DNA from 3 places in the Bacillus sp. GW821-FHT01G09 genome. Region 2 is predicted to be linked to each of the others. Evidence: riboswitches for the same ligand, from Rfam matches in the RefSeq annotation. Region 2 holds a riboswitch; each other region holds the start of a gene.
The links. Region 2 has a riboswitch for S-adenosylmethionine ahead of AC07VD_RS08970 (phosphoadenylyl-sulfate reductase). Riboswitches for the same ligand answer to the same signal wherever they lie in the genome.
Positions count from the first base shown of each region.

Region 1: another riboswitch for S-adenosylmethionine. It lies ahead of metK (methionine adenosyltransferase); the one in region 2 lies ahead of AC07VD_RS08970 (phosphoadenylyl-sulfate reductase).
Region 3: another riboswitch for S-adenosylmethionine. It lies ahead of mtnW (2,3-diketo-5-methylthiopentyl-1-phosphate enolase); the one in region 2 lies ahead of AC07VD_RS08970 (phosphoadenylyl-sulfate reductase).

Region 1 is NZ_JBWKWL010000003.1:472,599-483,431, forward strand. Features, by position in the region: gene mnmL (tRNA modification radical SAM protein MnmL/YtqA) at 1-741, shown strand, start outside; gene mnmM (tRNA 5-(aminomethyl)-2-thiouridylate-methyltransferase MnmM) at 738-1,322, shown strand; gene AC07VD_RS13045 (tetraprenyl-beta-curcumene synthase) at 1,312-2,415, opposite strand; gene ytpA (phospholipase YtpA) at 2,436-3,215, opposite strand; gene AC07VD_RS13055 (gamma carbonic anhydrase) at 3,264-3,779, shown strand; gene alaP (alanine permease AlaP) at 4,025-5,416, opposite strand; gene asnB (asparagine synthase (glutamine-hydrolyzing)) at 5,553-7,451, opposite strand; gene metK (methionine adenosyltransferase) at 7,601-8,803, opposite strand; SAM riboswitch class I at 8,971-9,109, opposite strand; gene pckA (phosphoenolpyruvate carboxykinase (ATP)) at 9,306-10,833, shown strand, end outside.
Region 2 is NZ_JBWKWL010000002.1:676,662-687,494, reverse strand. Features, by position in the region: gene rqcH (Rqc2 family fibronectin-binding protein) at 1-330, shown strand, start outside; gene sirC (precorrin-2 dehydrogenase) at 370-858, opposite strand; gene sirB (sirohydrochlorin chelatase) at 839-1,624, opposite strand; gene cobA (uroporphyrinogen-III C-methyltransferase) at 1,627-2,400, opposite strand; gene cysC (adenylyl-sulfate kinase) at 2,499-3,092, opposite strand; gene sat (sulfate adenylyltransferase) at 3,105-4,253, opposite strand; gene cysP (sulfate permease) at 4,302-5,366, opposite strand; gene AC07VD_RS08970 (phosphoadenylyl-sulfate reductase) at 5,378-6,079, opposite strand; SAM riboswitch class I at 6,241-6,346, opposite strand; gene pyrE (orotate phosphoribosyltransferase) at 6,491-7,123, opposite strand; gene pyrF (orotidine-5'-phosphate decarboxylase) at 7,120-7,839, opposite strand; gene AC07VD_RS08955 (dihydroorotate dehydrogenase) at 7,808-8,743, opposite strand; gene pyrK (dihydroorotate oxidase B electron transfer subunit) at 8,743-9,513, opposite strand; gene carB (carbamoyl-phosphate synthase (glutamine-hydrolyzing) large subunit) at 9,510-10,833, opposite strand, start outside.
Region 3 is NZ_JBWKWL010000002.1:477,610-488,442, forward strand. Features, by position in the region: gene AC07VD_RS07940 (carbon-nitrogen family hydrolase) at 1-525, opposite strand, end outside; gene mtnE (methionine-glutamine aminotransferase) at 620-1,816, shown strand; SAM riboswitch class I at 1,855-1,955, shown strand; gene mtnW (2,3-diketo-5-methylthiopentyl-1-phosphate enolase) at 2,040-3,254, shown strand; gene mtnX (2-hydroxy-3-keto-5-methylthiopentenyl-1-phosphate phosphatase) at 3,251-3,958, shown strand; gene AC07VD_RS07960 (methylthioribulose 1-phosphate dehydratase) at 3,916-4,545, shown strand; gene mtnD (acireductone dioxygenase) at 4,560-5,096, shown strand; gene AC07VD_RS07970 (YkvA family protein) at 5,137-5,457, opposite strand; gene spo0E (aspartyl-phosphate phosphatase Spo0E) at 5,660-5,917, shown strand; gene AC07VD_RS07980 (hypothetical protein) at 6,003-6,434, shown strand; gene kinD (sporulation kinase KinD) at 6,462-7,982, opposite strand; gene mhqR (MarR family transcriptional regulator MhqR) at 8,175-8,612, shown strand; gene motB (flagellar motor protein MotB) at 8,652-9,437, opposite strand; gene motA (flagellar motor stator protein MotA) at 9,409-10,221, opposite strand; gene clpE (ATP-dependent protease ATP-binding subunit ClpE) at 10,605-10,833, opposite strand, start outside.

The DNA.
Region 1 (10,833 bases), on a different contig from region 2:
TTCCATGACATCAAAAACCGCATGCACGAAAAATGGAAGGACGGCAAGTACATCGCTTATTTTCAGGCTTTCACAAACACTCACGCCCCGGTTGAGGTGCTTCGTGAGAAATTCGAATCCGTCCTCGCCTTAGATGATGTGGTCGGCATTTCGATCGCCACACGCCCGGACTGTCTGCCTGATGATGTCGTTGATTACTTGGCAGAGCTGAATGAACGTACGTATTTGTGGGTGGAGCTTGGGCTTCAAACAGTTCATGAACGGACTGCACTTCTGATCAACCGCGCACATGATTTTAACTGCTACGTGGAAGGCGTCAATAAATTAACAAAACACGGCATACGTGTCTGCTCGCATATTATCAACGGGCTGCCTTTGGAAGACCGGGACATGATGATGGAAACGGCAAAGGCCGTCGCAGATTTGGACGTCCAGGGCATTAAAATCCATCTGCTTCACCTACTGAAAGGCACGCCGATGGTCAAGCAATATGAAAAGGGCAAGCTGGAATTTCTTTCTCAAGATGATTATGTGCAGCTCGTGTGCGATCAGCTTGAGATCATTCCGCCTGAAATGATCGTCCACCGCATTACAGGTGACGGACCGATTGAGTTGATGATCGGGCCAATGTGGAGCGTCAACAAATGGGAAGTTCTTGGCGCCATTAATAAAGAGCTAGAAAATCGAGGCAGCTATCAAGGAAAGTTCTTTCAGCGCCTTGAGGAGGAATCAGCGCTATGATTTTGAAGAAAATTCTCCCTTATAGCAAAGAACTGCTGAAAATGGCCGCGGGAGAAGGAGATATTGTCGTAGATGCGACAATGGGTAACGGACATGATACACAGTTTTTAGCGGAGCTTGTTGGTGAAAACGGCCATGTGTACGCATTCGACATCCAAGAATCAGCCGTGGCCAATACAAAGGAACGGCTCGGTGACATGTATCAAGCGCGAACAACGTTATTTCACAAAAGCCATGATAAAATCGCTGAATCCCTCCCGCCTGAAACACATGGCAAAGTGGCGGCCGCGGTATTTAACCTCGGCTATTTGCCGGGCGGGGACAAATCAATTACGACAAACGGAAGTTCCACGATCAAAGCAATTGAACAGCTTCTCAGCACCATGAAAGATGAAGGTCTGATTGTTCTCGTCGTCTATCATGGCCACCCGGAAGGCAAAGCTGAAAAAAACGACGTGCTTGAGTTTTGCCGGGACTTGGACCAGCAATCAGCCCGTGTATTAACATACGGATTTATCAATCAGCAAAATGACCCGCCATTTATTGTCGCCATCGAAAAAAAAGCTCAGATCAGCAAATGATTTGAGCTTTTTTCTTTGAGTTTTTCATCCAGGACATTTTTTGAAATTTCCGGTAGGCTCTGCCGTTGATATAAAAGAAAAGGGAGGTTTTTCCGCTGGCTTTGATCAGCTTCTTTGCGAGCCGGCCCATTTCCTTTTGGCCTGCCACTTTATCATCTGACAAATAAACACCAAGCAAGCCGCGATTGATTAAACGATGGAAGTTTTCATGCGGAATGCCTTGTAGATGCTCGTCGGCTTTATGGATAAAGTGTTCAAGCCGATTCATCATCTCTTCATGAGACTGATAATACGAGCAGAAATTCAAGTCTCCTTCCAGCAAGTCCTCCTCTTGATCAATCAAATAATCAAGAAGAATATGAAGACCCTGTATGTAAGGAAAATAACTGTCGCGGATTTTTTTAGCGGTGCTTTCTGTGAAATCAGGCTGGAACGAATACGCAACCAGACAGAAAATGCCTAACGTTGAGCCTGCACAGGCTGAAAATTCATACCATTCCATCTCAGGCAGCTCTGATTCATATTGAGTAAACCACTTTTCAAGCCGCGGAACACGCTCATGCTCAATAACGTGCTTATGCACCTGCAAATCGCAATAATAGCCGCACAGTTCAAGCAGATAAGGTTTAATCATGTCATAGTGCTCAATGGAACCAAGGACACGCTGGCACGTTTTGACCAGTTCGTGCAGATATCCGCTGTCATCCTGTTCTTCCCTGAATTGATAATAATTTTGCAGTTCCGCTCCCACTGTCAGTGCGTCCTGCATTGAGGCATGGAGCATCCGAAAATCCTGCGGGTCCAGCGAGGTGCTGCGGTCACATAGATTGTCCAAATAATCACTAATCGTTTGATACGCGATGATAAACTCGACACATTTCTGCTTTTGGCTGCCTGACAATAAGGCCAGTATGCCGCCGCCTTCACAGTGAAACGTTTTGTCCCGAATACTTGCGGTTGCCTGTGCTTTCAATTCACTGTTATGAATCGATTCTGATTTTTGCTTCCATATGTCCAGCTCTTGATGAACGAGCGGAAAAATATCTCGATATACCTTTGTCATCAATCCAAAAGGATGTTCCGGTACTGTCAACACATGCACCCCCTACTAGTTCAAATATATTGATCAGTAAACGCTCTTGCTGCTTTAAAGACATCTTCTCTCTCGGGTTCATTGAAGATCTCATGGTAAAGCCCTTCCCACTCTCTGTATGCTTTATTATGAGAAGCAACACCATTAAACCACTTGATGACCATCGTTTTGTCAACAAGCTTGTCATCACCGGCTTGCATCACAAGAAGCGGAACTTTCAAAAATGCCTCTGTCGGCACCATTGCCGATTCAATTGTCTTTAAAAGCTCTCTGTACCATCTGACAGAAACTTTCCTGACGTATAACGAATCATTTTGGTCAGCCTCGATGACGTCCTCATTGCGCGTCGCCATATCAATTGATAATCCCGAATCAACCTTAAGTGACGGAGCGATGACATTCAGGCCTTTTGATGCAAGATCAAGCGCTTTATTGACTTTAATTTGCAGTCCGAGACACGGTGATGATAAAATAATTCCCGTAATCCGGGGATTTCTTTGCTGTTTAACCCATTCAATCGCGACCAGACCGCCCATGCTGTGACCTAGCAGAAAAACCGGCAGATCAAAGGTTCGCGCTTTATCTATCCAAGCATCTACTTCATCAATGTATTCTTGAAACGAGCGAATATGCCCTCTCGCTCTTGTCGTTGTTCCCTGTCCAGGCAAATCGCCCATGACAACGTGATAACCCGAAGACCGCCACATTTCAATCAGCCATTTATATCGTCCGTGATATTCACTTGCCCCGTGAATGATTACAATCACTGCAACAGGTCTGTCTGCTTTCCAGGTCCACATGCTCTTCACCTCATACGAAATTTAAATAGAGAAAGAAGGATGAATCTTATGATCTACCCTTATAAGGAACACAAGCCAGATATCCACCCAACAGCCTTTATAGCTGATAATGCAACAATTACCGGTGATGTCGTTATCGGAGAACAGTCCAGCATTTGGTTTTCTGTTGTCATAAGGGGAGATGTTGCACCGACCAGAATCGGAAACAGAGTCAATATCCAGGATTTAAGCTGCCTTCATCAAAGCCCGAACAAGACGCTACTCATTGAAGATGACGCCACGATAGGCCATCAGGTTACACTTCATAGCGCTGTTATCCGCAAGAACGCCTTAATCGGCATGGGCTCAATCATTTTAGACGGAGCCGAAATTGGCGAAGGCGCTTTTATTGGTGCCGGCAGTCTTGTCCCGCCCGGAAAAATCATTCCGCCTGGCCATCTCGCCTTTGGCCGCCCTGCAAAAGTCATCCGCCCTTTGACGGAAGAAGACCGGAAAGATATGCAAAGAATACGGTCAGAATATGTAGAAAAGGGCCAATATTATAAATTTCTTCAACAAACATAAGACCTGCTTCGTCTTACTTTACCATTTTTCAAATTATATTTGAAAGCAATAACCATCGTTAACCCGGACGTCATCACAGTTCGGGTTTCGATTTTTCCATAAAACGTTCACATATAGCATGAAACGTATGACTTTTATCTTATCACAAAACTATAAACAGCCTCTGCAAAAACACATACCTATTCTTTCCTGTTCTCTATTTTCTATGAGCACACACAAAAAGAGCCCACTGGGAGCTCTTTTTGTCAGCTGATATTTCGTTCGCTGGCAGCAGCCGCATTTTTTTTGTGAAACCCTTTTCCATAGTACACAGCCAGCAAGATGAGAAACCATATCGGCCCGATAATCACGGCTACTCTTGTATCAGGGCTGTAAGCCATAAGAATGACAACGAATGTTAGAAATGCCAATGACACATAAGACGTAAACGGAAATAAAGGCATTTTGTACTTTAATTGTTTCTTTTCTTCAGGCTTCAAACTTTTCCTGTATTTGATTTGAGAAAGCAAAATGATCGCCCACGTCCAAATCGCTCCGAACGTCGCAATACTTGTAACCCAGGTAAATACCTTCGCAGGGACAACGTAGTTTAACAGCACTCCGACTAATAAAGCGCCCGCAGAAGCCAGAACAGCTTTACCCGGGATGCCGCCTTTCGTCAGCTGACCGTATGCTTGTGGGGCCTCTTTCTGTTCCGCCAAGTTAAACAACATCCGCCCTGTGCTGAAAATACCGCTGTTGCATGAAGACAGCGCGGCTGTCAACACGACAAAGTTAATGATGCCTGCAGCTGATGGAATGCCCACTTTTTGGAACGTGAGAACAAATGGGCTTCCCTGAGAGCCAATTTCCTGCCACGGATAAATAGACATAATGACGAATAAAGCGCCTACATAAAAAATCAAAATCCGCCAAAATACTGTATCAATTGCTTTGGCTAACGATTTTTGCGGGTTTTTCACCTCGCCAGCCGTCACCCCGATCATTTCAATCCCTAAATAGGCGAACATGACCATTTGAAGAGACAATAGAACCCCTTTTAAACCATGAGGGAAAAATCCTCCGTTGTTCCACAAATTACTGATTCCAGTTGCAATGCCCCCATTACCGACTCCTGCAATAATCATCAATAAACCGACAGCAATCATGGATAAGATCGCAACAATTTTAATCAATGCGAACCAAAATTCCAGCTCACCGTAAGCTTTGACAGCCAGGAAATTAACACCCGTCATAATGACCAGCGCCGATAATGCCCAAATCCAGTTTGGCACGTCCGGAAACCAGAACCCCATATAGATGCCGACAGCAGTAATTTCGGCCATACAGGTGACAACCCATAAAAACCAGTAGTTCCACCCTGTTAAATAGCCTGCAAGCGGTCCCAAATAATCACGCGCATACCTGCTGAAGGAGCCTGCGACCGGTTTTTGAATGGCCATTTCCCCAAGCGCTCTCATAATAAAAAACATGACCAGGCCGCTTGCGGCATACGCTACCAAAATACCAGGCCCTGCTAATTGAATAGCTGATGCGGAGCCGAGGAACAACCCTACTCCTATAGCAGCTCCTAAAGACATTAAAGAAATATGCCTTTCTTCGAGTCCGCGGTGCAGCTCTTGTTTTTGTTTTTGCATGCTTTCTTCTCCCCTAGAAAAAAATATCATTAAATCATTTTTCTGAATATTTCGTATGAATTGGGTAAACCAATGATGATGGAGAAATAAAAGGATAACAACAAGGCTTTCGACTACTCGAAAGCCTTGTTGTCTGTTACACAAAGATGACTTCTTTAGGCTGATGGCTCAGCTCTTCAGGCATATACCGTTTTTCAATATTGATGCTGTGCCAGATCATAAAGATCAGTACAGTCCAGATTTTACGGCTGTTATCAGCCTTGTCCGCACAATGGTCTTCAAGAAGCTGAAGGACATAATCCTTATGGATATAAGCATCCGTTTGGCTTTCCTGGATAATATTCCGCACCCATTCGTTCATTTCGTTTTTCAGCCAATGACGGATCGGTACAGGGAAACCAAGCTTTTTGCGGTTTAATACATGCTCAGGCACAATTCCTTCAGCGGCTTTGCGAAGAAGATACTTCGTCGTGCCGTTCTTCGTTTTCAGCTCATCAGGAATTTTTGAAGCGACGTCGAATACGACTTTATCCAAGAACGGCACACGCAGTTCCAAAGAATTCGCCATCGTCATTTTATCCGCCTTTAACAAAATGTCGCCGCGCATCCAAGTGTGGATATCGACATACTGCATTTTGTTGATATCGCTGTACGAGCTGCTTTCTGTAAAGTAAGTCTTCGTCACATCGCGATATGAAAGGTTCGGATTATAATGCTTCAACAGCTGCTTTTTGACAGACTCTTCAAAGATTTTCGCGTTACCGATATAACGATCCTGAAGCGGAGTACAGCCGCGCTCAAGCAGGCTCTTTCCTCTCATACCTTCAGGCATAACGGCAGCAACGTGCAGAAGCATCTTTTTCAGGCCGGACGGAATGCGTTCAAACGGTTTAAGCGAAAGCGGCTCACGGTAAATGTTATATCCGCCGAAGAGCTCATCCGCTCCTTCACCTGATAAAGCAACCGTTACATGTTTTTTCGCTTCTTTTGCAACAAAGTACAACGGAATCGCTGCCGGATCAGCAAGCGGGTCATCAAAATGCCATACGATCTTCGGAAGCTCATTCATGTATTCCTCAGGCGAAATGACTTTGCTGATATTTTCAATGCCCAGCGCCGCTGCCGTTTCTTTCGCTACATCAACCTCACTGAAGCCCTGCTGTTCAAAGCCGACAGAGAATGTTTTTAAGCTTGGATGAAATTCCTTCGCAACAGACACAATAAAGGAAGAATCAATCCCGCCAGACAGGAACGAACCGACAGGAACGTCACTTCTCATATGAACGTTTACAGAGTCATAGATCGCGTCTCTGACTTCTTTCACAAGCTTGTCTTCTTCAGTCTGAACCGGCTTGAGGTTCGCTTTGAAATACGTTTTGAATGTGATATCGCCGTCCGGGCGGATTGTGAACTGTGAACCCGGCTCTACTTTTTTCACATGGGCATCAAGCGTGCTCGGTTCAGGAACAAATTGGAAAGACATGTACTGCTGCAATGCCTCTTTATCTATTTCAATATCATTCTGAGCAACCATTAAACTTTTTCTCTCTGAGGCAAAATAAACCTGATCATTGATTGTTGTATAGTACAACGGTTTAATGCCGAATGGATCTCTTGCTCCATAAAGCACATGATCGTTTTTATTCCAAATCAGAAAGGCAAACATACCGCGCAGTTTGGACGCCGCTTCTTCTTTATAGTGACGGTAAGTCGCAAGAAGAACCTCTGTGTCCGAATCCGTGTTGAATGTGTACCCCTTTGCTTCAAGTTCTTCTCTCAGTTCAATATAGTTATAGATTTCTCCGTTAAAGATAATCCAATATGTTTCATCTTCATATGATAAAGGCTGTCCGCCATTTTCTACATCAATAATGCTGAGCCGTCTGAATCCGAAGCCGACGTGCTCATCATGGAAATATCCATCACTGTCAGGACCGCGGTGAACGATCATTTGGTTCATTTGTTTGATTAGTTCTTCTTGATCAGCGGTTTGAGCTAACGGATGCTTGTTAAAAACCCCGACAAATCCACACATAGTATTGCCTCCATAATTAAAATTGTCATCATTGAACCCCTATTTATAGACGCTGTGAATAGTATTTGGTTTCACAGTTATGTAAAAAAATAAACATGAATACAACGATAAAAAAGGGAAAGCCGCTTAACCAGTAAGCGGCTATAAAATTATTCTCCTAACGCTTCTTTACGCAGCTGCTCCGCTTTGTCTGTACGCTCCCAAGGAAGGTCAACATCGTGACGTCCAAAGTGGCCGTACGCAGCAGTTTGTTTGTAGATCGGACGGCGCAAATCAAGCATTTTGATAATGCCGGCAGGTCGTAAATCAAAGTTATTGCGAACAACTTCAATCAGTTTTTCCTCAGAAGCTTTTCCGGAACCGAATGTGTTGATTGAGATTGACACAGGCTGTGCAACACCGATCGCGTAAGCAAGCTGTACTTCGCAAGAATCAGCAAGCTCAGCCGCAACGATGTTTTTCGCAACGTATCTTGCCGCATAAGCTGCAGAACGGTCTACCTTCGTCGCGTCCTTACCTGAGAACGCGCCTCCGCCGTGGCGTGCATAGCCGCCGTACGTATCAACGATGATTTTGCGTCCTGTAAGTCCCGCATCCCCTTGAGGGCCTCCGATTACGAAACGTCCTGTAGGGTTGATGAAATATTTTGTTTCTTCATCAATCAGCTCTTCAGGAACAACCGGATTGATTACATGTTCTTTAATGTTGCGCTGAATTTGCTCAAGTGTAATTTCAGGGTGATGCTGAGTTGAAATAACAATCGCGTCAATGCGGACTGGTTTGTTATTTTCATCGTACTCAACCGTTACCTGTGTTTTGCCGTCAGGGCGAAGGTACGGAAGAATATCTTCTTTACGGACTTCACTTAGGCGGCGGGCTAATTTATGGGCAAGTGAAATTGGAAGAGGCATAAGCTCTTTCGTTTCGTTGCACGCATAACCGAACATTAATCCTTGGTCACCCGCACCAATCGCTTCAATTTCTTCGTCGCTCATTGTGCCTTCACGGGCTTCAAGCGCTTGGTCTACGCCCATCGCGATATCAGCAGACTGCTCATCAATTGATGTTAAAACCGCACAAGTTTCCGCATCAAATCCGTATTTTGCACGTGTGTATCCGATTTCTTTAATGGTTTGGCGAACCGTTTTCGGAATGTCAACATACGTAGAAGTTGTGATCTCTCCGCTTACAAGAACCAAACCTGTTGTCACAGATGTTTCACAAGCAACACGCGCGTTAGGGTCTTTCTTTAAAATTTCATCTAAAATACTGTCAGAAATCTGGTCACAGATTTTATCCGGATGCCCCTCCGTAACAGATTCTGATGTAAATAAACGACGATTTTTACTCATGATTTGCTTCCTCCTGCACAAGGCCTCCCGAAAGACCTTGTATATATGATACGGAACTCGCTCCCTCTTATACAATGTACAGTTATATTAGAGAATGTTAATTGGCATATTTATGAAATAAAAAAACCTTTTCCATCGAGGAAAGGGTTTGGTCTTTGTGCCTTTCACTCTTATCGCTCAAGGAATCATACAACCTTGCAACAGGTTAGCACCTTGGTTGTCTCACTCAGTTGAACATAATAAATAACAGAGAAACCGGTTGCTGGGCTTCATAGGGCCTGTCCCTCCGCCAGCTCGGGATAAGAGTATCCGCTCAATGAAATATCTTATCGTAAAAGGGTTTGCAATGTCAATATGATTCAGAAGAAATAGGCACCTATATTGAGGGAAAACAATGGAAATGCACACACAAAAAATAATAAATAGTATAGACTATTTGAAAATATATGTTATACTAATTAACAATTAGCAAAACACAAAAAACGATAAAGGAAGGTTTCATATGAACTCAGTTGATTTGACCGCTGATTTACAAGCCTTATTAACATGTCCAAATGTGCGTCATAATTTATCAGCAGCACAGCTAACAGAAAAAGTACTTTCCCGAAACGAAGGCATTTTAACATCCACAGGTGCTGTTCGCGCGACAACAGGCGCTTACACAGGACGCTCACCTAAAGATAAATTCATCGTGGAGGAAGAAAGCACGAAAAATAAGATCGATTGGGGCTTGGTGAATCAGCCCATTTCAGAAGAAGCGTTTGAGCGGCTGTATACGAAAGTTGTCAGCTATTTAAAGGAGCGAGATGAACTGTTTGTTTTCGAAGGATTTGCCGGAGCAGACGAGAAATACAGGCTGCCGATCACTGTCGTAAATGAGTTCGCATGGCACAATTTATTTGCGCGGCAGCTGTTTATCCGTCCGGAAGGAAATGATAAGAAAACAGTTGAGCAGCCGTTCACCATTCTTTCTGCTCCGCACTTCAAAGCGGATCCAAAAACAGACGGCACTCATTCCGAAACGTTCATTATTGTCTCTTTCGAAAAGCGGACAATTTTAATCGGCGGAACTGAGTATGCCGGTGAAATGAAGAAGTCCATTTTCTCCATTATGAATTTCCTGCTGCCTGAAAGAGATATTTTATCTATGCACTGCTCCGCCAATGTTGGTGAAAAAGGCGATGTCGCCCTTTTCTTCGGACTGTCAGGAACAGGCAAGACCACCCTGTCGGCAGATGCTGACCGCAAGCTGATCGGTGACGATGAACATGGCTGGTCTGATACAGGCGTCTTTAATATTGAAGGCGGGTGCTACGCTAAGTGCATTCATTTAAGCGAGGAAAAGGAGCCGCAAATCTTTAACGCGATCCGCTTCGGGTCTGTTCTCGAAAATGTCGTTGTTGATGAAGATACACGCGAAGCCAATTATGATGATTCCTTTTATACTGAAAACACGCGGGCAGCTTACCCGATTCATATGATTGACAACATCGTGACTCCAAGCATGGCTGGCCATCCGTCAGCAATTGTATTTTTGACGGCTGATGCCTTCGGAGTCCTGCCGCCGATCAGCAAACTGACGAAGGAGCAGGCGATGTACCATTTCTTGAGCGGTTACACGAGTAAGCTTGCCGGAACCGAACGTGGTGTAACGTCTCCTGAAACAACGTTCTCTACATGCTTCGGCTCACCGTTCCTGCCGCTTCCTGCTCACGTCTATGCTGAAATGCTCGGCAAAAAGATCGATGAACACGGCGCAGACGTTTTCTTAGTCAATACCGGCTGGACCGGGGGCGGCTACGGCACAGGCGAACGAATGAAGCTTTCTTACACTAGAGCAATGGTCAAAGCAGCGATTGAAGGTAAATTAGAGGATGCAGAAATGATAACTGACGATATTTTCGGCCTGCACATTCCGGCTCATGTTCCTGGCGTTCCTGATCATATCCTTCAACCTGAAAACACATGGACCAACAAGGAAGAATACAAAGAAAAAGCAGTCTACCTTGCAAATGAATTCAAAGAGAACT
Region 2 (10,833 bases):
TTAGTGGGTAAGAACAATCGTCAAAATGAATATTTAACGACAAGAGTGGCGGCCAGAGACGATATCTGGCTTCACACGAAGGACATTCCAGGCTCCCACGTTGTGATCAGAAGCAGCGAACCGGATGAGCAAACAATCATGGAAGCCGCGACAATTGCAGCTTATTTTTCAAAAGCTAAAGATTCAAGTTCAGTGCCTGTAGATTATACAAAAATCAGACATGTCAAAAAACCAAACGGCGCGAAACCCGGTTTCGTCACCTATGACAGCCAGCATACCGTCTTTGTCACGCCTGATGCTGATACTGTCATCAAGCTCAAAAAAAGCTGAGCCGCATAAAGAAAAGCCAGAGCATTTGTATGCTCTGGCTTATTTCTTTCTTCTCACCTGATAAAGCCTGTTCACTTCAGCAATAAAATCGCCGTCAATCAGCTTATCCACGTTTTCAGCAAGCTCTTTCGTGTGCTTTGGACTGGCTCCGCTTGTAGAAACAGACACAGTGACATGCCCTCTTTTTACGATTTTCGGCATATATACATTGCCAAGCTCAGCGTCACTGACACAATTGACAAGCTGAAAAGGCGAAGCGGATTGGGCAATTTCTTTGTTCACTGCCGCATTATCCGTCGCGGCAATAATTAAGAAAGCATTGAGATAATCTTCTTTTTCAATTGTCCGTTTTTCCCATTTGATACATCGCTCTTCTGCCATTTGCTTGATTTCCGGTTCAACATCCGGACTGACGAGCGTTATATCAGCTCCCTCAGAAATCACCGTTTTCAGCCTTCTGAGAGCGATGCTTCCGCCCCCCGCAATGACAACATTCTTCTTTTCCAGGCTAATGTGCAGCGGAAGCATATGAACCTCCATCAAAATCAAATTGTCCCTCAGGATTTGCCGCAGTTTCTCTCACACGGTTCAAAAACGCGTTTTTTACATGAGGATGAAAACCGATATAGGAAGAGAGGTAGACGTTCGGATTATGAGCTTTTAATTTCTGAACCTCTCGTTCGATTTCATTCATCAGCATACCCGTAAAGAGCAAATATGGAACGATAAAGGTTGTTATGCCGTCATCTTTTTTAAGTTCTGAAAAAACCTCTTTGTAATTAGGGCCGCATGCTGTCAAAAAGCACGGAATGACTTCCTTGACTGGAATCATTTCCTGAAGAAGATTAGCAATACCGGTTACGTCTCTTTTGACATCTGGATCTGAACTTCCCCTTCCGATGAGTACCACTCTGGCATTTTCATATGGAACACCTATGTCTTTCATTCGGTGATATACAGCCTTGACTACTTCTTCGTCAATCCCGATCGGCTTTCCGTATGAAATGCGGACTGACGGATATCGAGATGCAGCACGGGCAATTTCTTCCGGAATATCATGTTTTGCATGCGCAGCTGTTAAAAGAAGCAGAGGCACCACTGCGATATGAGTGGCGCCTTGCTTCACACATGCTTCAAATCCTGTCTCAATTGTCGGCTCCTGAAGCTCTAAAAAGCTGATTTCTTGTACTGGCACAGAGATGTGGGCCTTGCATCCTTCCAAAAAGGCTGCGGCTTCTTGCTGCGCTTTTTTGACCCGGCTGCCGTGGCCGACATATAAAATTGCTTGTTTCATTTTTACAACGCCTCGCTTAAATCTTGTTTTTTCAGTTCAGATTCAAACCATTCCAGCTTATAGTGATAATTTACAACATTTCCAATGACAATTAAACTCGGATTTGTAATGTTTTCTTTTATCACCGTTTCTGAAAGGGTGTCAACTGTACAAAAAACAGATTTTTGCTTGTCCGTTGTTCCCCAATGAATAAAGGCTGCCGGCGTAGAACCGTCCCTGCCGTTTTCAAGGAGTTTTCTTTCAATCTGCTGCACGTTTTTGATACCCATATAGATGACAAGTGTATCAATTCCTGTAGCCAGCGCTTTCCACTTTTCCTCAAAATCTTCTTCTTTTTTATAATGACCCGTTACAAAAGCGACGTTAGAGCCCGCCTCCCGATGAGTAACAGGAATCCCGGCATAAGCGGCTGCCGCGATTCCAGACGTAATGCCGGGAATGATTTCAAACGGAATTCCATTTTCAGAGAGGCATTCCGCTTCTTCCCCTCCTCTGCCGAACACAAAAGGGTCTCCGCCTTTCAGTCTGACAACCATTTTCCCTTTTTGCGCATACTTCACAAGAAATCGATTGATGGTTTCCTGCTTCATCGTATGAAAATCCGGAAGCTTCCCGCAGTAGATCAGGTCTGCTTGCTCTTTGGCATATTGTAAAATCTCTTTATTTACTAATCTGTCATATAAGATGACATCAGCTTTTTCAATGGCTTTCAGCGCTTTAATTGTCAGCAGATCAGGGTCACCGGGACCCGCTCCTACAATATATACTTTCCCCATCGTATTTCCCCCGATCTATTCGAGTTCTTCCAGAGCATTCGCTGTGATGATGTTCTCGCTCGCATTCCGGCACCTGAGAAGAACGCAGCAGATCATATTCAGCTCAATTTTTGTTTAACAAACTCGATCAGCTGATTTTTACACGCTTCACGGTCATGTTGTCCTGAATCAAGAACGAGCTCTGGAGCTTCCGGTTCTTCATAAGGAGAATCAATTCCTGTAAAAAACGGAATCTCGCCGTTTCTTGCTTTTTTGTAAAGCCCTTTCGGATCTCTTTGTTCACAAATATCAAGGTCGCATTTAATGTAGACTTCATTAAATTCGCCCGCTTCCACAAGCTCGCGAACCTGTTGTCTGTCCTCGCGGAAAGGAGAGATAAAAGCAGTAATCACAATGGTTCCCTGCTGAACAAAAAGCTTTGCCACCTCTCCGATTCGGCGGATGTTTTCTTTTCGGTCTTCATCAGAAAAACCAAGATCCTTATTTAAGCCGTGACGGATATTATCCCCGTCCAGCACAATCACTTGGTAGCCTTGCTCAAACAATTCTCTCGCAGCGGCGTTGGCAATGGTTGATTTGCCTGAGCCGCTTAACCCTGTCAGCCAGAGAATGGAGCTTTTATGCTTGTTTTTTTGCTGGTACTCTTCTTTTGTGATAGAGGCTTCATGCCATACAATATCGCGATTTGTCACTGCCAGTCCTCCTTAAGATACGCCTACTTCTTCTTTTTTCTTCATCCCTTTGATTAACACTTCTACGACTTCTTTTCGACTGAATTCAGCAGGCGGCAGCACACCGTCTCTCAGCATACCTCTTACCTTAGTGCCTGATAAAATGACGTGATGCTCTCTGCCATGAGGGCATGTTTTCGCTGTTCCCATATTTCCGCATTTTTTACAGAAGAAGCTGTGCTCAAATTTCAGCGGCGTAATCCCGAGTTCTTCAGGTTTAAATGTGTCAAACAGCTCCTGTGCTTCGTATGTTCCGTAATAGTCACCTACACCTGCATGATCACGGCCGACGATGAAATGTGTGCAGCCGTAGTTCTTTCTGACAAGCGCGTGGAAAATTGCTTCTCTCGGGCCTGCATAACGCATCGCCGCTAAAAAGACACCAAGGAAAACGCGATCTTTCGGGTAATAATGATCAAGAAGCACTTGGTAGCTTTCCATCCGTACATCAGCTGGAATGTCATCAGATTTTGTTTCACCTACTAACGGATTCAAGAACAAGCCGTCTACTGTTTCAAGAGCCGTTTTTTGAATGTATTCATGCGCTCTGTGAACAGGGTTTCTTGTTTGGAAACCGACAATGGTTTCCCAGCCTTTTTCCGCAAACTGGCGTCTCGTTTCTAACGGTTCAAATGTAAATTCAGGGAACTGTTTTGAAGCTTTTTTAATCAACGTAATCGGCCCGCCGACATATGTATTGCCGCGGCTGAACAGCTTTTTAACACCAGGATGCTCCTGTTCATCTGTTTTGTACACATTGACAGCTTCTTTTTGTTTGTCAGGCACGTACAGGTCTTCGATTTGGATAACGCCGTATGTTTCTCCTTCATACGTTAACTTTACCGTTTCACCAAGTGACAGTTCCGCTGCTTTTTGCGCATCGACCGGAAGCGTGATTGGAAGAGACCAGACAACGCCGGAAGAAAGACGCATGTTTTCGACCACAGATACGTAATCTTTTTCATTAAAGAAACCTTCAATCGGGCTGTATGCACCGATACCGATCAATTCCAAATCCGCGAAAGAAATTAAATCAAGTTCAATTTCTTTTTGAATGCCGCTCACATCATATGATTCATCTACTCTGTTTACTAATGTTCCTCCGTGTGGTGCTAAGCTCATAATATCCATCTCCTCCTAGTTAACTTATAAAATTACTCAGATTAATGATCAGATTCCCCCGCCTTGTTCGTGGACTGAGCGTCTCTCTTTACGAATGGCCTTTGTCAGGCTGATGGCACCGCCCGCCGCTAAAAGCACACTTACCATGATAAAGATCGAATAATAATCTGCTTTTAAAAACAAGGATACAAGCAGATAAGAAATCGATAAAGATAAAAACGGCGATACGATCCATACCTTCAGCATCGTTTGAACAACTTGTTTATGGAACACGTTCGGACCGTTTTTTGCCATGCCTATTCCGATAATAGACGATGACGTGACTTGCGCCAAGGGCACCGGCATCCCAAATACAGAACTGATGATCACCAGTCCCGCTCCTGTACCGGATAAGAGAATGCCTTCCCCTTTGGAGAATCTCGTAATTTTCTTCCCGTTTGTTTCTAGCACTCGCCGGCCTAATAACAGTGCGCCAAGAGCAACAAAAGCTCCTCCATACAAGGTTCCTTTTCCGACATCAAGCACACCGGCAGCTACTAACGGGCCAACAGCATTCGCCACGTTATTCATGCCGGCAGAGAATGCTTCGAAAAATCCGGCAACTAACAAAACAATGCCGAGGATTTTTTGCTTTTTAGAAGATTTTACTTCAATCTTAAAATAACGAAACAGCTTAGATACGAAATAGGTGAAGCCGAAAGCAAACAGCGGGACAAAAACCCAAAATGACACAATGATCAGAAGATTGTTCACAAACAATACTTTATAAGCCACTCCCACGCCGACAACCGCGCCGACTGTTACTTCACTTGTCGACAAAGGAATGCCGAGCAGATTAGCAGTAAAGAGCGACAGGGCAGCAGCTCCAATAATGATGCAAACAATCGTCAGTGTAATCGTCTGCTCAGGAATAATGCCGGAGCTGATTGTTTTTACAACCTCGCCTCCGCCAATGACCGCCCCGGCAAAGACACCGACTGCGCATAGGGTCAAAGCGTAGGTTTTCTTTTTGATGGCTCCGGAGCCGTAAGCAACTCCCATCGAAGCTGCAGCGCCGCTTGCACCAATATTCATCGCGAAAAACAAGCTAAATAAAATAGCGGCTAATTCCATTTTGCAGCTCCTTATTCATGCAGTCCGCATTCTGTTTTCGCCATACCATTCCATCTGCCTGAGCGCAAATCCTCTGCCGTAAAAGCGGGAGCAGTGCAAGGCGCACAGCCAATACTTGGATATCCTTGGTCATGAAGCGGATTGTAGTCCAGTTCATTCCGGGATGTGTATCTCCAAATGTCTTTCCAAGTCCAATGGATAAGCGGGCAAACTTTTACTGACTTGAATTTTTCATCTTTGTTTAAGAAATTCGTATTGGCACGGCTTGGCCCTTGATCACGGCGCAGGCCGGAAAGCCAGGCTGGATGTCCTGAAAGCGTCTCTCTTAAAGGAACAACCTTTCTAAGATAGCAGCACTGATTCGGCTCTCTTTCCCACAGTTTGTCACCATGTTCTTCGGCTTGTTCCTCAAGGGTGAGATCTGGTTTTTTCAGGATGATATTAAGACCCGGATAACGCTCTTTCACTCGTTCAATTGTTTCATAGGTTTCTTTAAAATGAAGTCCTGTATCAAGAAACACAATCTCTGCGTCTTTTTTCACTTTATAAATTAAGTCAATCAGAACGATTCCCTCAATTCCGAAACTGCAAGCATAAACAAGCTGATCGCCGTAATGGCCGTATGCCCATTTTAAAACTGACAGCGCTCCTTTATAAGGATCGTCTTCCGGAAATGTAATCGTTGGTTCTTCCCAATTATCATACGTTAACATTTCTTCTTTCCTCCTTTCGGAGACAAACAAACAGTAGCTTTCTGCCGGTTGTCTTTTCCCATGTAATGTGATTCGCGGCTGCTGATATACAGATAGCCTTTTTACCTCTTAAAATAAAAAACTTTCAATCCGGCGGAAAGAAAGACAGGAACAGCATGTAGCCCTTATCTTTCAAAATGGAATTCATTTTGCTGGAAGTAGCACCTTACAAACTATGCAGGTTGCCGGGCTTCATAGGTCCAGTCCCTCAGCCGCTCTTGATAAGTTTTTAGATTTGTAGTAAATTTTAGCACAATTCTAACATAAGTCAACCCGACTTTTTTTATAGGATTAATAAAAAAACAGGCCTCACAGCCTGTTTTCAAGTACATCAAGGCTTTGAAGCCTCTTTACATCATTTGAATTTATTTTTTATTTTTTAAACCAATCTTTTGACTCGGGATTTCGTTTCCATGTTTGCAGCTTTTTTAGATCATCTGAATGAATATTTCCGTTTTCAAGCGCGACCTCTGTGAGCGTATCATAATCAGTTAATGAGTAGTATGGCAGTTCTGCCTTTGCGAAGGCTTCCTCCGCTTTAGGAAGTCCGTACGTAAAGATTGAGACGACACCAAGCACTTCACAGCCGGCCGCTTGTAAAGCTGCACAAGCTTCAAGCACACTGCCTCCTGTGGAAATTAAGTCTTCAATGACAACTGTTTTTTGCCCCTCTTGCACAGCTCCCTCAATCTGATTGCCTTTTCCGTGCGCCTTCGGCTTGCTCCTCACATAACACATCGGAAGATTCAAACGGTCAGCCGCAAGAGCAGCATGAGGAATACCGGCAGTTGCTGTTCCCCCAATCATTTCAGCTTCAGGAAAATGCTCTTTGACAAGCTTGCTGATACCTGAAGCAACATCGTTTCTGACCTCTGGGAAAGATAGCGTAAGGCGGTTGTCACAGTAGATCGGTGATAAAATGCCGCTTGCCCATGTGAACGGCTCGTTCGGGCGTAAAAATACAGCTTGGATGTCTAATAGATGTTTTGCGATGATTTGTTTCAAGATTTGATTCCCTCCCATTCAAGTCTGACAGCCTTATAGGCTTTTACCGGGTCTTCCGCTTTTGTAATCGAGCGTCCTACTACAATCGCTGATGAACCTTTCTCTCTTGCAATGGCAGGCGTCGCTACGCGGACTTGGTCATTCGCAGCGTCCTCTGACATTCTGATCCCCGGAGTGACAGTCAGAAATGAAGGCGACACCGCTTGGTAAATGGCTTTTGCTTCATGAACAGAGCACACCACTCCATCCAGTCCGCTTTCTTCCGCCTGTTTGCTGTAGTGCACAACCGTATCAATCAGAGACTTTTCGATCAGCAGTTCATCTTTCATGATTTGTTCAGATGTGCTTGTCAGCTGGGTTACCGCGATAAGTGACGGACGTTTTTTTCCAGCCGGCGTACCTTCTTCTAAGCCTTCGAGAGCTGCCTGCATCATTTTTTTGCCCCCGGCAGCATGAACATTGACGAGGTCTACTCCAAGACTGGCAAGGCGCTTCATCGCTTTGTTTACAGTAGTCGGGATGTCATGAAGCTTTAGATCTAAAAATAGCTCGCAGTTTCTTTCTTTTAGTTGTTTCACGATAGATGGCCCTTCTTGATAAAAAAGCTCCATCCCAACCTTTACAAATAACGGTTCTTGCTGAAAAGGCGCTAAGAACGCAAGTGTTTCTTCAGCTGACGCAAAATCAAGCGCGATGATGGGCAGGTTGTTTTTCATGATTCCAGCTCCTTCCGATGCATTCTTCAATTGATTGATAGCCGTATTGGAGCAAAACAGATGGGAGCTGTTCAATAATCTCTGGACATGCAAAAGGATTCACAAAGTTTGCTGTTCCGACAGCGACTGCGCTTGCTCCCGCGAGAAGAAATTCCAGGGCATCTTCAGCCGTTTGCACGCCTCCCATTCCGATAATCGGGATGTTGACCGCCTGGCTGACTTCATACACCATGCGAATGGCAACCGGCTTCACAGCAGGGCCTGAAAGTCCCCCTGTTTTATTCGCTAATATCGGTTTGCCGGTTTTTAAATCGAGTCTCATGCCGATTAGTGTGTTGATCATCGTAAGACCGTCCGCTCCCGCTTCCTCGATCGCTAAGGCAATTTCTGTGATATTAGCCACGTTCGGGGAAAGCTTCACATAAACGGGTACATCCGAAACCTCTTTCACCGCTTTTGTCAAATCGGCAGCCATTTCAGGATTCGTGCCAAAAGCGATTCCGCCTGTTTTCACATTCGGGCAGGAAATATTCAATTCAAGAGCATGAACATTAGGCGCTTTGCTGATATGCTCTGCGACTTCAACATAATCCTCGACTTGAGAACCTGCGACATTGGCAATGATCGGCGTATCAAACTGCTCAAGCCACGGCAGCTCATTATGCAACACGCTATCCAGCCCCGGATTTTGGAGACCGATCGCATTGAGCATTCCAGCACCAGTCTCAGCTACCCGCGGCGTCGGATTCCCGAAGCGCGGCTCCTTTGTCGTAGCCTTAATCATGATAGCTCCAAGACAAGACAAATCATAAAAACGTGAAAACTCTTTTCCAAACCCGAAGCAGCCTGATGCAGGAATGATTGGATTTTTCAAATCAAGTCCCGGCAATTTCACCTCTAGCATTACAGCGCCACCTCCTGAGCTTTAAATACAGGCCCGTCGAGACATACTTTTACATAGGATGTCTCACTTTCGTTTGTATGGCACACACACGCGAAGCATGCGCCGATTCCGCAGCCCATTCGTTCCTCCATGGACAGATATACTTCTTTATGGGCATATTCCTGTTTTAACGCCTTGAGCATCGGTGTCGGCCCGCAGCTGAGGAGGATATCAAACTCTAGATTTTTCCGTTTAATCACATCTGTGACAAATCCGGTTTCCCCGTAGCTTCCGTCAGCTGTTGCCACATACGTGTCTCCGTACTGCCTGCATTCTTCCTCGTAAAAAACATCCTTTGCCGATTGGAATCCTAAAACGTGGATGACATTAACCCCTTTTTCATTCAAGCGTTTCGACAGCTCTTGGAGAGGCGGCACACCTACTCCGCCTCCTACCAGCAAAGCCGTCTTTCCGGGTTGAACTTCATTAACAGGAAAGCCATTTCCCAAAGGCCCGAGGACATCCACAAGTTCTCCCTGCTGCTTCAGTGACAAGAGTCTTGTCCCTTCCCCATCTACCCGATAAATGATGGTGACTTCATTTTTTTCAAGGTTGACATCTGCGATGCTGATCGGCCTTCTCAAAAGAGGCGTAACCGCTTCGCTCACTTTAAGATGAAGGAACTGTCCCGGGGTTGTAAACCCTTGGACAAGCTCCCCTTTCAGAACCATTTGATACACCCGGTCTGCAATTTGCTGGTTAGAACATACTGTCAAATACGCTTTTTTCATATAGTGACTGCCGCCTCCTGATTTGTGTTGACTGCCGGCATTTGATCAGCACGGAATGTCATGCTTTCCAGCACTCGTAATATCGCCTCTGCCGTATCTAAAGATGTTAGGCAGGCAACACCATTTTCTACTGATTCACGTCTGATTCTAAAACCGTCTCTTGCCGGCTGCTTTCCTTTTGTCAGCGTATTGATGACAAACTGCGCTTCTCCGTTTCTGATGACGTCAAGCAAGTTCGGGCCATCCTGACCGATTTTTCCGACGACCTTCGCTGGAATGGAAGCTTCTTTCAGGTAGCCTGCCGTTCCTTCCGTCGCTAAAATGTTGTAGCCGATCGCGTGGAACCGCTTAGCAATGGCAAGCCCTTCTTCTTTGTCCTTATCAGCTACTGTTAAAAGCACGGAACCGTAGTTCGGGATTTGAATACCTGAAGCAATCAAGGCTTTGTAGAGCGCCTTTTCAAGTGTCGAATCTTTCCCCATGACTTCACCTGTTGATTTCATTTCAGGCCCTAACGTAATGTCCACTCTTCTCAGCTTGGCAAAGGAGAAGACCGGCGCTTTTACAAATACACCTTGCTGTTCAGGCTGAAGGCCCTCTGTATAGCCAAACGCAGCCAGCTTTTGACCAAGAATGATTTTTGTTGCGAGATTCGCCATTGGGATACCCGTAATTTTGCTTAAAAACGGTACGGTTCTGCTTGATCTCGGATTCACTTCTAGCACGTACACCTCACCTTGCGACAAGACGAATTGAATATTGAGCAAACCGACAATATTCAGCCCTTTAGCCAATGCGATCGTGTATTGTTCAATTTTTTTCTTAATGTCCTCTGTGAGAGACTGAGGCGGATAAACAGCGATTGAGTCTCCGGAGTGAACGCCCGCACGTTCAATGTGCTCCATAATTCCCGGAATGACGACTGTTTCACCGTCGGATACTGCATCGACTTCAATTTCTTTTCCAGTCAAGTATCTATCAATTAATACAGGGTGCTGCGGATTGATTTTGACTGCATTTTTCATGTAATGAAGCAGCTCCTCTTCATGGTACACAATCTCCATCGCCCGGCCGCCAAGTACATAGGAAGGACGCACCAGTACCGGATAACCGATATCACTCGCGATGCTTACCGCCTGATCAACTGATGTCGCTGTTTTGCCAAGCGGCTGAGGAACACCAAGTTCTCCAAGCGCTTGTTCAAATTTATCCCGGTCTTCCGCACGGTCTAAATCTTCTAATGAAGTTCCAAGGATTTTCACTCCGCGTGCAGAAAGCTCGTCAGCAAGGTTAATCGCAGTTTGTCCGCCAAATTGTACG
Region 3 (10,833 bases), 200 kb from region 2:
GCGGGGAAGAGGCCATTCCGCAGAAATAAACAGCACGTTGGCGCCTTTTGTCGTATGTTTTCTGATCCATTCCGGAAAACGGATATCGTAACAGATCAATCCTGAGCTTTTGACGCCGTCAAGCTCAAAGTATCCGTCTTCGGAACCGGCTGATAAATACAGATGCTCATCCATCAGCTGAAAAAGATGGGCTTTTCTGTACTCTTTAATGATTTGCCCTTCCTTATCCGCGATGTACATTGTATTATAAACATCAGAATTCTTCCTGACAGCGACCGATCCGGCGACAATATGAACACCATGTTTTTTTGCCGTTTTCTTCAGCCAGCTCTGAGCGGAGCGGCCGTCTTCGTCAGCGAGTTCATCAAGATTGGCCAGATCATATCCGGTCGTCCATAATTCAGGCAGAACAAGAACATCAGCATGTTTGCTTTCTATTCCGATGAAAAATTCAGCCTTTTTTATATTTTCCGAAGGTTTTCCGTATGAAATATCAAATTGAAGACAAGATATCGTCCATTTCATCTTTTTAACACCCCAAATTTTTCTTTACTTTTTTCATTTAACCATATATGATGATGGACTATCATTTCAAGATTTTTTTAGAAGGTGAGAATAGATGAAATTTGAACAGTCTCATGTATTGAAGGAATTGCCTAAACAATTCTTCGCTTCTCTGGTGCAGAAAGTGAACCGAAAGCTCGCAGAAGGACATGACGTTATCAATCTAGGACAGGGAAATCCAGATCAGCCGACTCCTGAACATATTGTCGAGGAGATGAAACGAGCTGTTGCTGATCCTGAGAATCATAAATATTCGTCTTTTCGCGGCTCATACCGTCTGAAGTCAGCGGCTGCTGCATTTTACAAAAGAGAGTACGGCATTGATCTGGATCCGGAAACCGAAGTCGCTGTATTATTCGGCGGAAAAGCCGGTCTTGTCGAGCTCCCGCAATGCTTGTTGAATCCCGGTGATACGATTTTAGTTCCCGATCCGGGTTATCCTGATTACTGGTCGGGTGTCACACTTGCAAAAGCAAAGATGGAAATGATGCCGCTCGTAAAGGACAGGGCGTTTCTCCCTGATTACAGCAGCATAACCGCTGAAGTAAGGGAACAGGCGAAATTGATGTATTTGAATTATCCGAATAATCCGACCGGAGCTGTTGCTACTTCCGAGTTCTTTGAAGATACCGTGCGTTTTGCGGCTGAAAACGGAATCTGCGTCGTTCACGATTTTGCTTACGGCGCTGTAGGATTTGACGGCTGCAAGCCTTTAAGCTTTTTGCAGACTGAAGGTGCGAAGGATATCGGAATTGAAATTTACACGCTGTCAAAAACGTATAATATGGCAGGATGGCGGGTTGGCTTTGCCGTCGGAAACGCTTCGGTCATTGAAGCGATCAATCTTTATCAAGACCATATGTTTGTCAGTCTTTTCAGAGCGACTCAAGAGGCTGCAGCAGAGGCACTGTTAGCCGATCAGACGTGTGTGGCAGAGCAAAATGCCAGATATGAGAGCAGGAGAAACGCTTGGATCACGGCATGCCGGGAAATCGGCTGGGATGTAACAGCTCCCGCAGGTTCTTTTTTTGCATGGCTGCCTGTGCCTGAAGGCTATACTTCTGAGCAGTTCTCAGATCTTTTGCTGGAAAAAGCGAATGTGGCGGTTGCGGCTGGAAACGGCTTCGGTAAATATGGCGAGGGCTACGTCAGAGTCGGACTTTTAACAAGTGAAGAAAGACTTAAGGAAGCCGCTTATCGAATTGGCAAACTGAACCTGTTTACCCAAAAAAGCATTGACAAGACTTTATAACGATGGGATAATTCAAAATAATTTATAAAATCTATATTTTCTTATCAAGAGCAGGCAGAGGGACGAGCCCGATGAAGCCCGGCAACCGACTTATAAAGCACGGTGCTAATTCTTGCAGCTAGCGGCTGAGAGATAAGATTCGGACGAGAAACGAAACCTCTTTAGACGCGATTGCAGTTTGAAGAGGTTTTTTGATATGGATGAAAATGAAAGGAGCTCTGGCATGAGTGAGTTATTAGCGACATATCTCCTGACCGAACCGGGAGCCGATACAGAGAAGAAAGCAGAACAAATCGCAACAGGATTGACAGTAGGCTCCTGGACTGATCTGCCCCTTGTAAAACAGGAGCAAATGCAAAAGCACAAGGGGCGGGTGATAAAAGTTGAGGAGAGAGAGGGAACTGCATCAGAAAAACAAGCGGTCATCACAATTGCCTATCCTGAAATCAATTTCTCTCAGGATATTCCGGCTTTGCTGACAACAGTGTTTGGCAAGCTGTCCCTGGACGGAAAAATCAAATTAATCGATCTTCACTTCTCTGAAGCATTTAAGCGTGCACTGCCGGGACCGAAGTTTGGCGTATACGGCATCCGGAAGCTGCTGGGAGAGTTTGAGAGACCGCTGTTAATGAGCATATTTAAAGGCGTAATCGGAAGGGACCTGAGTGATATTAAAGAACAGCTCCGGCAGCAGGCGCTTGGCGGAGTTGACTTGATTAAAGACGATGAAATTTTCTTTGAGACTGGTCTAGCGCCTTTTGAAACAAGAATTGCAGAAGGAAAGCAAATATTGAAAGAAACGTATGAACAAACCGGACATAAAACGCTGTATGCGGTGAATTTGACCGGACGTACGGCTGATCTGTTAGACAAAGCGAGACGCGCCGCCGAGTTGGGAGCGGATGCGCTTTTGTTTAATGTCTTCGCTTACGGCTTGGACGTTATGCAAGGCCTTGCAGAAGATCCTGAAATCCCAGTTCCGATTATGGCGCATCCAGCAGTGAGCGGAGCGTTTACGTCTTCTCCGTTTTACGGTTTTTCTCACGCTCTTTTACTCGGAAAATTAAACCGATATTGCGGTGCTGACTTCAGCCTCTTTCCGTCTCCATATGGTTCGGTTGCGCTTCCAAGAGCAGATGCACTGGCGATTCATGAAGAATGTGTGAGAGAGGATGCTTTTAACCAAACATTTGCTGTTCCGTCAGCAGGCATTCATCCCGGCATGGTTCCGCTATTAATGCGTGATTTCGGCATAGACCACATTATTAACGCCGGAGGAGGCGTACATGGACATCCGAACGGTGCCCAAGGCGGGGGGCGAGCGTTCAGAGCCATTATTGATGCGGTCCTAGAGGCCCAGCCGATTGATGAAAAAGCCGAACAATGCAAGGACCTTAAGCTTGCGCTAGATAAATGGGGAAAGGTTGAAGCCGTATGACGACTCGAAAACCTTTTATTATTTGTGATTTTGACGGAACCATCACGATGAACGACAACATTATAAATATCATGAAAACATTTGCTCCCCCAGAGTGGGTGGCATTAAAAGACGGCGTACTTTCCAAAACGCTGTCGATCAAGGAAGGTGTCGGGCGGATGTTCGGCCTTCTGCCCAGCAGTTTAAAAGAAGAGATTACAAGTTTTGTATTAGAAGATGCAAAAATCAGGGAAGGCTTTCGGGAATTTGTAGCATTTATCAATGAGCACGAGATTCCGTTTTATGTTATAAGCGGTGGAATGGACTTTTTTGTATATCCTTTGCTTGAAGGCATTGTGGAGAAAGACCGCATTTATTGCAACCATGCTTCATTTGACAATGACTATATCCATATTGACTGGCCTCATTCCTGCAAGGGCACATGCAGCAATCAATGCGGGTGCTGTAAGCCGTCGGTCATCCATGAACTTTCTGAACCGAACCAATATATCATCATGATCGGTGATTCGGTTACAGATGTGGAGGCAGCAAAGCTATCTGACCTATGCTTTGCAAGGGATTATTTATTAAACGAATGCCGGGAGCAAAACCTCAATCATCTTCCGTATCAAGATTTTTATGAGATCAGAAAGGAAATTGAGAATGTAAAGGAGGTACAGGAATGGCTGCAAAACAAGAACGCTGGCGAGAGCTCGCTGAAGTAAAAAGGGAATTGGCAGAGAGAGATTGGTTTCCGGCGACTAGCGGCAATCTGTCAATTAAGGTTACAGATGATCCTTTAACATTTCTCGTCACTGCAAGCGGAAAAGATAAACGCAAAGAGACGGTTGAAGATTTTCTGCTGGTTGATCAAAACGGAGAGCCTGCTGAAAGCGGGCATTCTCTGAAACCGTCAGCAGAAACGCTTTTGCATACACATTTGTACAATAAAACCAATGCCGGATGCTGCCTGCATGTCCATACGGTAAACAATAATGTGATTTCAGAGTTATACGGAGACCAAAAGAAAATCACATTCAAAGGCCAGGAAATTATAAAAGCACTCGGCTTGTGGGAAGAGAACGCAGAAGTGACCATTCCGATTATAGAAAATCCGGCACATATCCCGACGCTTGCGGCACTGTTTGCGGAAGAGATTTCAGAAGATTCAGGAGCTGTTCTGATCCGAAATCATGGTATTACGGCTTGGGGGAGAACAGCATTTGAGGCAAAAAGAGTGCTTGAAGCGTATGAATTTTTGTTCAGCTACCATTTGAAATTGAAAACACTCCAGCATCAGCTGGTTAAATAAAAGGAGGAATTGAAATGGCTACAATTCGAATTCATGATGAGGCAAATACAACGATTGAAAATCAAGAGGAAGTGGCAATCTTTCTGGACAGTCAAGAGGTTATTTATGAGCAATGGGATATCACGAAGCTTCCGGAACATCTCTCAGAGAAATATGACCTGACAGAAGAAGAAAAACAGCAAATTCTTGATACCTTCGAAACTGAAATTAAGGATATCTCAACCCGCCGCGGCTATAAAGCACAGGATGTTATTTCATTGTCAGACAGCAATCCGAAACTTGATGAACTGCTTGAAAACTTTAAAAGAGAGCATCACCATACAGACGATGAGGTTCGTTTTATTGTAAGCGGACACGGTATTTTTGTCATTCAAGGCAAGGACGGCACGTTTTTTGATGTCCGTTTAAACCCTGGAGATTTAATCTCTGTGCCTGAGAATATCCGTCATTACTTCACGCTTCAGGAGGACCGCAAAGTTGTCGCGGTGAGAATTTTTGTCACAACTGAAGGCTGGGTTCCGATTTATGAAAAAGACAGCGTGAATCAATAAGTATGAGAAAGCCCCGTTCATCGAACGGGGCTTTTTATATTTATTGCAAACGCCACTTTTCATACTGTGACAGTTCTTTTTTAATCAGTGTCCAAATCAAACCTAAAACAGCTGCATCGTCAATGAACCCAAGACCGAGGATTACGTCTGGAATGATATCGAGCGGCATGACGATATACAGAATTGCGGCAGTTAACAGCAAAAGTGTTTTAACCTGTGAACGAGGGTAGTCGCCATTACGCCAATCGCGAAGCATCTGAAAAAAAGTAGTGATGTGCTGAATACATTTTTTTCGGTTTTTCCTCTTCAAAATTGCTTTTCCGCCTGCCGCTCCGAGCATAATTGCTTTCTTTTTCTTCATTGGGCATACCTCCTGCCTGGCGGCGTGTTTAAGATATTCTTCACCTGGGTATTGTTCTTCTAATCCTATCAATATATCTATTATACCTGAAAAATTAACTTATTTAATGAAAATATGTTTACAAATAAAGTATAATCTGTAATAATGCACAATAACCCAATCAAACTTGTTTCCTATTTCTTAGCGGCGAGGGGTGAAGTGAATGGGCGGTTCTTCTGAACAAGAAAGATTGTTGGTGTCTATTGATGAAAAAAGAAAGTTAATGATAGATGCCGCTAGAAAGCAGGGATTTACAGGGCATGACACGATCAGGCACAGTCAGGAGCTGGATTGTTTAATAAATGAATATCACCAGCTTATGCACGAAAACGAACATTCCCAAGGGATTCAAGGCCTTGTAAAGAAATTAGGCTTGTGGCCCCGCAGAGATGTTATGCCAGCATATGATGCAAATAAATAGCGGCCTATCAGATGCATATATAAAGAGAGAGCTTTTCGGAAGCGCTCTTTTTTTCTGGAAAAAATTCATATGAAAGAGGGAACTAATGAAAGAACTGGCGATTCTCATTACCGAAATGGTCAATCAATTTCATGATGCTTTTATTTCCTTATGCGGAATATTTGGCATTCATTTAACTGACAAAGAAATGCATTTTTGGGTGATCGGCATTTTTGGCATATTCTTTTTCGGCGTCACTCACGCTGTGTTTACATGGCTTTCTAAATGGAGTATGACAGCCTTGTCCTTTATCTATACCGTTACAGTCATCATTGTCATCGTATTTGCGATTGAGATTCAGCAAAAGGTGACGGGGAGAGGGAATATGGAGTTTTTAGATGCCACGGAAGGTATAAAGGGTTTTTTAGTATTTTTTATGTTTTTTTTGCTTTTGAAAATGCTGTTGCGTTTCATCAAAATCCTTTTTTCTGGAAGACCAGCAAGCAAATCGAATGGCAATGCCCGATCACGAAGATAAAAAACCCTCCTGACATGGTCAGGGGGGCTATGATGCGGATACGGGGAGGGTGATTGTCACCTCTGTGCCTCTTCGCACTTCACTTTCAATATGAATAGAGCCTCCGTACATCAGCACGATCCGTTTACAAACAACAAGGCCGAGCCCGGTTCCTTTTTCTTTAGAAGTAACAAAGGGAAGGAAGATGTGATCCAGCATTTCCTGAGAAATCCCTTCACCGTTATCCACAACTTTGATTATGGCTTTTTTATCTAAAGCTCCCAGGGAAATCGTTAGTTTGCCTCCTTCAGGCATTGACTCGAGGCCATTTTTTGCTACATTTAAAATCACTTGTTTAATATGATCTTTTGTACATTTTACGAGTAAGGGCTGCTCGGTTAAATACTGTAATTCGACTTCAACATTGTATAGATTGCCCTCAGAATAAATGATCGGCATAATCTCTCCGATAATGTCCTGAAGTGAGTTCAGCTCCCATTTTTCAGCTGTCGGCTTGCCGAGAACAAGAAACTCACTCACTATTTGATTGATGCGCTTTATCTCCTGTTCGATAATGGAGAAGTAAAGCTGATCTTCCTCACCTTTATATTTCTTTTGCAACAGCTGAATAAAGCCGCTTATGCCGGTAAGAGGATTACGGATTTCATGGGCTGTGCTGGCAGCAAGCGTCCCGATCAGCTCTAATTTTTGCGCCTCATTTTCTGAGCGCTCCAGCTGGGTCTGCCGCTTCAGCAAATAATACAGCACGAGAATAAAAAGGATATTCAGCAGAACAATAATACATGAAAGCGGAAGCACTAGGCTTTTCGTCAGTTCTTCTATTGTGACCGGGTTCGGATAGACTTTCATATTCCAGCTGATATCATCCAGATATCCGCTGACAGGTTTCTGATCCTCTGCATGAGATGCTTGTCCGCTCGCAAAAATCATTTTCCCGTCTTGGTTCACAACTTCAATATAAACATCAGGGCTTAGTAAGTTAATGAGATTTTTCAAATAATCAATTTGAATAGCTGCGACAAGATAATCTGTCACATTACGTTTTGAGTCCAAAACAGGGACACAAATTGTGAAAATTGGCTGACCAGTAATTCTGCTCGAATAACTATCTGAAATGACTGTCTTTTTAGTTTCCTTTGCTTTTGTAAAAAAAGATCTGTCGGCCAGGTTTACTTTCGTTTTTAATTCGGTTGTGCTTGCGGTGACGTCTCCTTTGGCATTGAGAAAATAGAGACCGGAAAATCTCGGCTCTGAATCAAAGGTCTTTTCCAAAATTGACTGCATTTTCTTTATATCAACCGGTCTGTCGATGGCGATGGACAAGGAGGTCATTCTCGCCATTGTTTCTCCGATTAAATAATTGATTTTGTTGCGGTGAAGGTTTAGCAGGACACTTGCTTCTTGTTTATGTTCTGCAGCTATTGTATCTTTTTCTTTTTCATATACGAAAAAGCTGATGACGATTGCCGGAATCACGACCAGTATGATATAAAGTTTGACTCTCCCGCAGGCGCCTTTTAGTATTTTCAATTTGCATCGCTCCAACATACACCTGATTAGAGGTATTATATCATTGTTTCTTCTTCTTTAATAAGAAAAAATAACCAAAAAAATTAGAAAAAGGTGTTGGCAAGCTTACATTTTAAAAAAGAAGAGAAATATTGGAAAGATTTTTATTGACATTTTGGTCTTTGTTTATTAATGTTTCTCTGTAACGGTTTCTAAAAGGATGATTGAGACATGACAGAAAAATCACTGAAGTTATTTATCGTGCTGTCGCGCGCGTATCGGTCTATTAACGATCATATGAATAAGCATATTCATAAGCATGGGCTGAATCCGACTGAATTTGCTGTGCTAGAGCTTTTGTACCATAAAGGCGATCAGCCGCTGCAGCAGATAGGAGATAAAATTCTCTTGGCTAGCGGGAGCATCACATACGTTGTAGATAAGCTGGAGCAAAAAGAACTTCTCATTCGGAAAGCGTCTCCTACAGACAGACGAGTGACATTTGCGCAAATTACTGAAAAAGGCATCGGTCTTTTGAACGATATTTTCCCTGATCACGCTGCTGAAATTGATGAAATGATCAGCGTATTAAGCGAAGAAGAGGTAGAGATGTGCACCGAAATGTTAAAAAGAGTAGGATTAAACGCAAAACAGTTTCATAATAAGTAAAAAAAGGAAGCCTGATATGTCACAAGGCTTCCTTTTTTGTTATTTTTCATTTGTTTCCGCTGCGCCTCTCGGCAAAATGAGAACTTCAACCCGCCGGTTTTTGCTTCGGCCTTCCGCAGTTTTATTGGAAGCCACCGGTTTATACTCGCCATAACCCTTGGCGCTGAACACTTTTGCATCGAGCTTGGGGTTTTCAATCAGGAGCCCCATAAAGTTTACCGCTCTCATGACGCTTAAATGCCAGTTTGATTGGAATTCAGAATTTTTAATTGGCATATTATCAGTATGTCCGCTGATAATGATATTTCTTGGCGGGTTAATCACAAGAAGATTTGAAATCTCTTTTGCAAGCGGCACATCTTCCTTACGGATGGTCGCTTTTCCAGAATCAAAGAAGATGCTGTCTTTAATCGTAATCAGAAGGCCTTCACTAGTCATCTTCGTCTCCAGCTGATGTTCCAGCTTTTTATCTTTGATGAACTTTTCCACCTGGCTCTTCACATTTTCAAGTTCTTCTTGATCAGCTGCTTTTTCTTTTTCTTTCTTGTTTTTCTCTTTCTCTTCTTTTTCCTTTTTCACTTCATCGATGCCGTCTGACTCGTTTTCAGGAGGAGTGACACTGGAGTAGTCCAGTACACCGGTTCCGCCTGTAAAAACTTCATTAAATGATTTTGAGAGCATTTGAAACTTAGCTGCGTCAATCGAGCTGCTCGCGTACAGCACAATAAACAATGCCAGGAGAAGAGTAAGGATGTCGGCGTAAGGAACGAGCCATGATTCATCAACGTGCTCGTCCTCATGCTTCTTCTTCTTTTTTCTCGCCATTTTGCGCCTCTCCTTGTTCTGCAAATTTCAAGCGGTCCTTCGCAGGAAGATACATTAAAAGCTTTTGTTCGATGACTTTCGGTGCTTGTCCTTCTAAAACGGATAAAACACCTTCAATCATGACCTCACGCAGTTTTACTTCTTGTTTTGATTTTCGTTTTAATTTATTTGCGAAAGGATGCCATAACACATACCCTGTAAAGATACCGAGAAGTGTGGCAACAAAGGCGGCACTGATGGCGTGTCCAAGCTCATCTGTGTTATCCATATGAGAGAGAGCGGCAATCAGCCCGATTACAGCACCGAGTACTCCAAGTGTCGGGGCGTACGTTCCCGCTTGTGTAAAAATAGCGGCTCCGGCTTGGTGCCTGTCCTCCATTGCTTCGACTTCCTCTGTCATAATATCTCTGATAAATTCCGCGCTTTGCCCGTCAACAGCCATGCTGAGCCCGTTTTTCAAGAAAGCATCATCTACATCCTCAATGCTTGCTTCTAAAGCAAGCAGACCTTCGCGGCGTGCAAGCTGAGCCCATTCAGAGAACATAGGAATGAGTTCCTCTATTGTGAGCTGTTTATTTTCCTTAAATAACACTCGAAACAACGCAGGCACTTTTTTAATTTCTTTTGTTGGGAACGCAATAACGACTGCTGAGATTGTCCCGGCGATAATAATTAAAATGGCAGCGGGGTTTGCAAGGGCGCTGAAACTGACGCCTTTCAGAACCATCCCGACGCTCAATGCCACAAAAGCAAGAATAATACCGATTAACGAAGTTTTATCCATAGTTTTTCACCAAATCCTTTTTTACTAGCTTGTCTATGGTTAATATCGGTTTTGGTGCCCGGAACTTTAGGGACATTGTGAATTTGTTCATGAAATATTCAAGGAAGAGGCATAGAAGGGAGAAATAAACAAAAACGGGCTCTCCAAAATTGAAAAGCCCGGGTGTCTACTGAAATTAGCAGCTTTCTTGCAAGCTGTCCTTCAGATGGTATTCGTATAATAGTAGAAATACATATTCACTGTATATAAACATGTTCCATCCCTCCTTAAAAAAAGTGTAAAGGATGAAGGGAAGTAGCGCTTCAGGGGAAGGGACCGTATTTTCTAAGTCAAGAGTATGAAAGCATAAAAAAAGCGGCTTCCTAAAAGGAAACCGCTGATTGTTATTTCGCTCGCACTTTGATTTTATCATCTTCTAAAATCACGTGAAAACTTGTGATCTCGCCATTATCAAGCAGCAGATCGGTCATTTCATCCTCAACCCATTCTTGGATGGTTCTTCTAAGCGGACGTGCACCGAATGAAGGGTGGTAGCCCAGCTCAGCGATTTTTTCTTTCGCTTCATCTGTCACATTCAAGCTAATGCCCCGTTCAGCCAATGTTTCTTCAAGT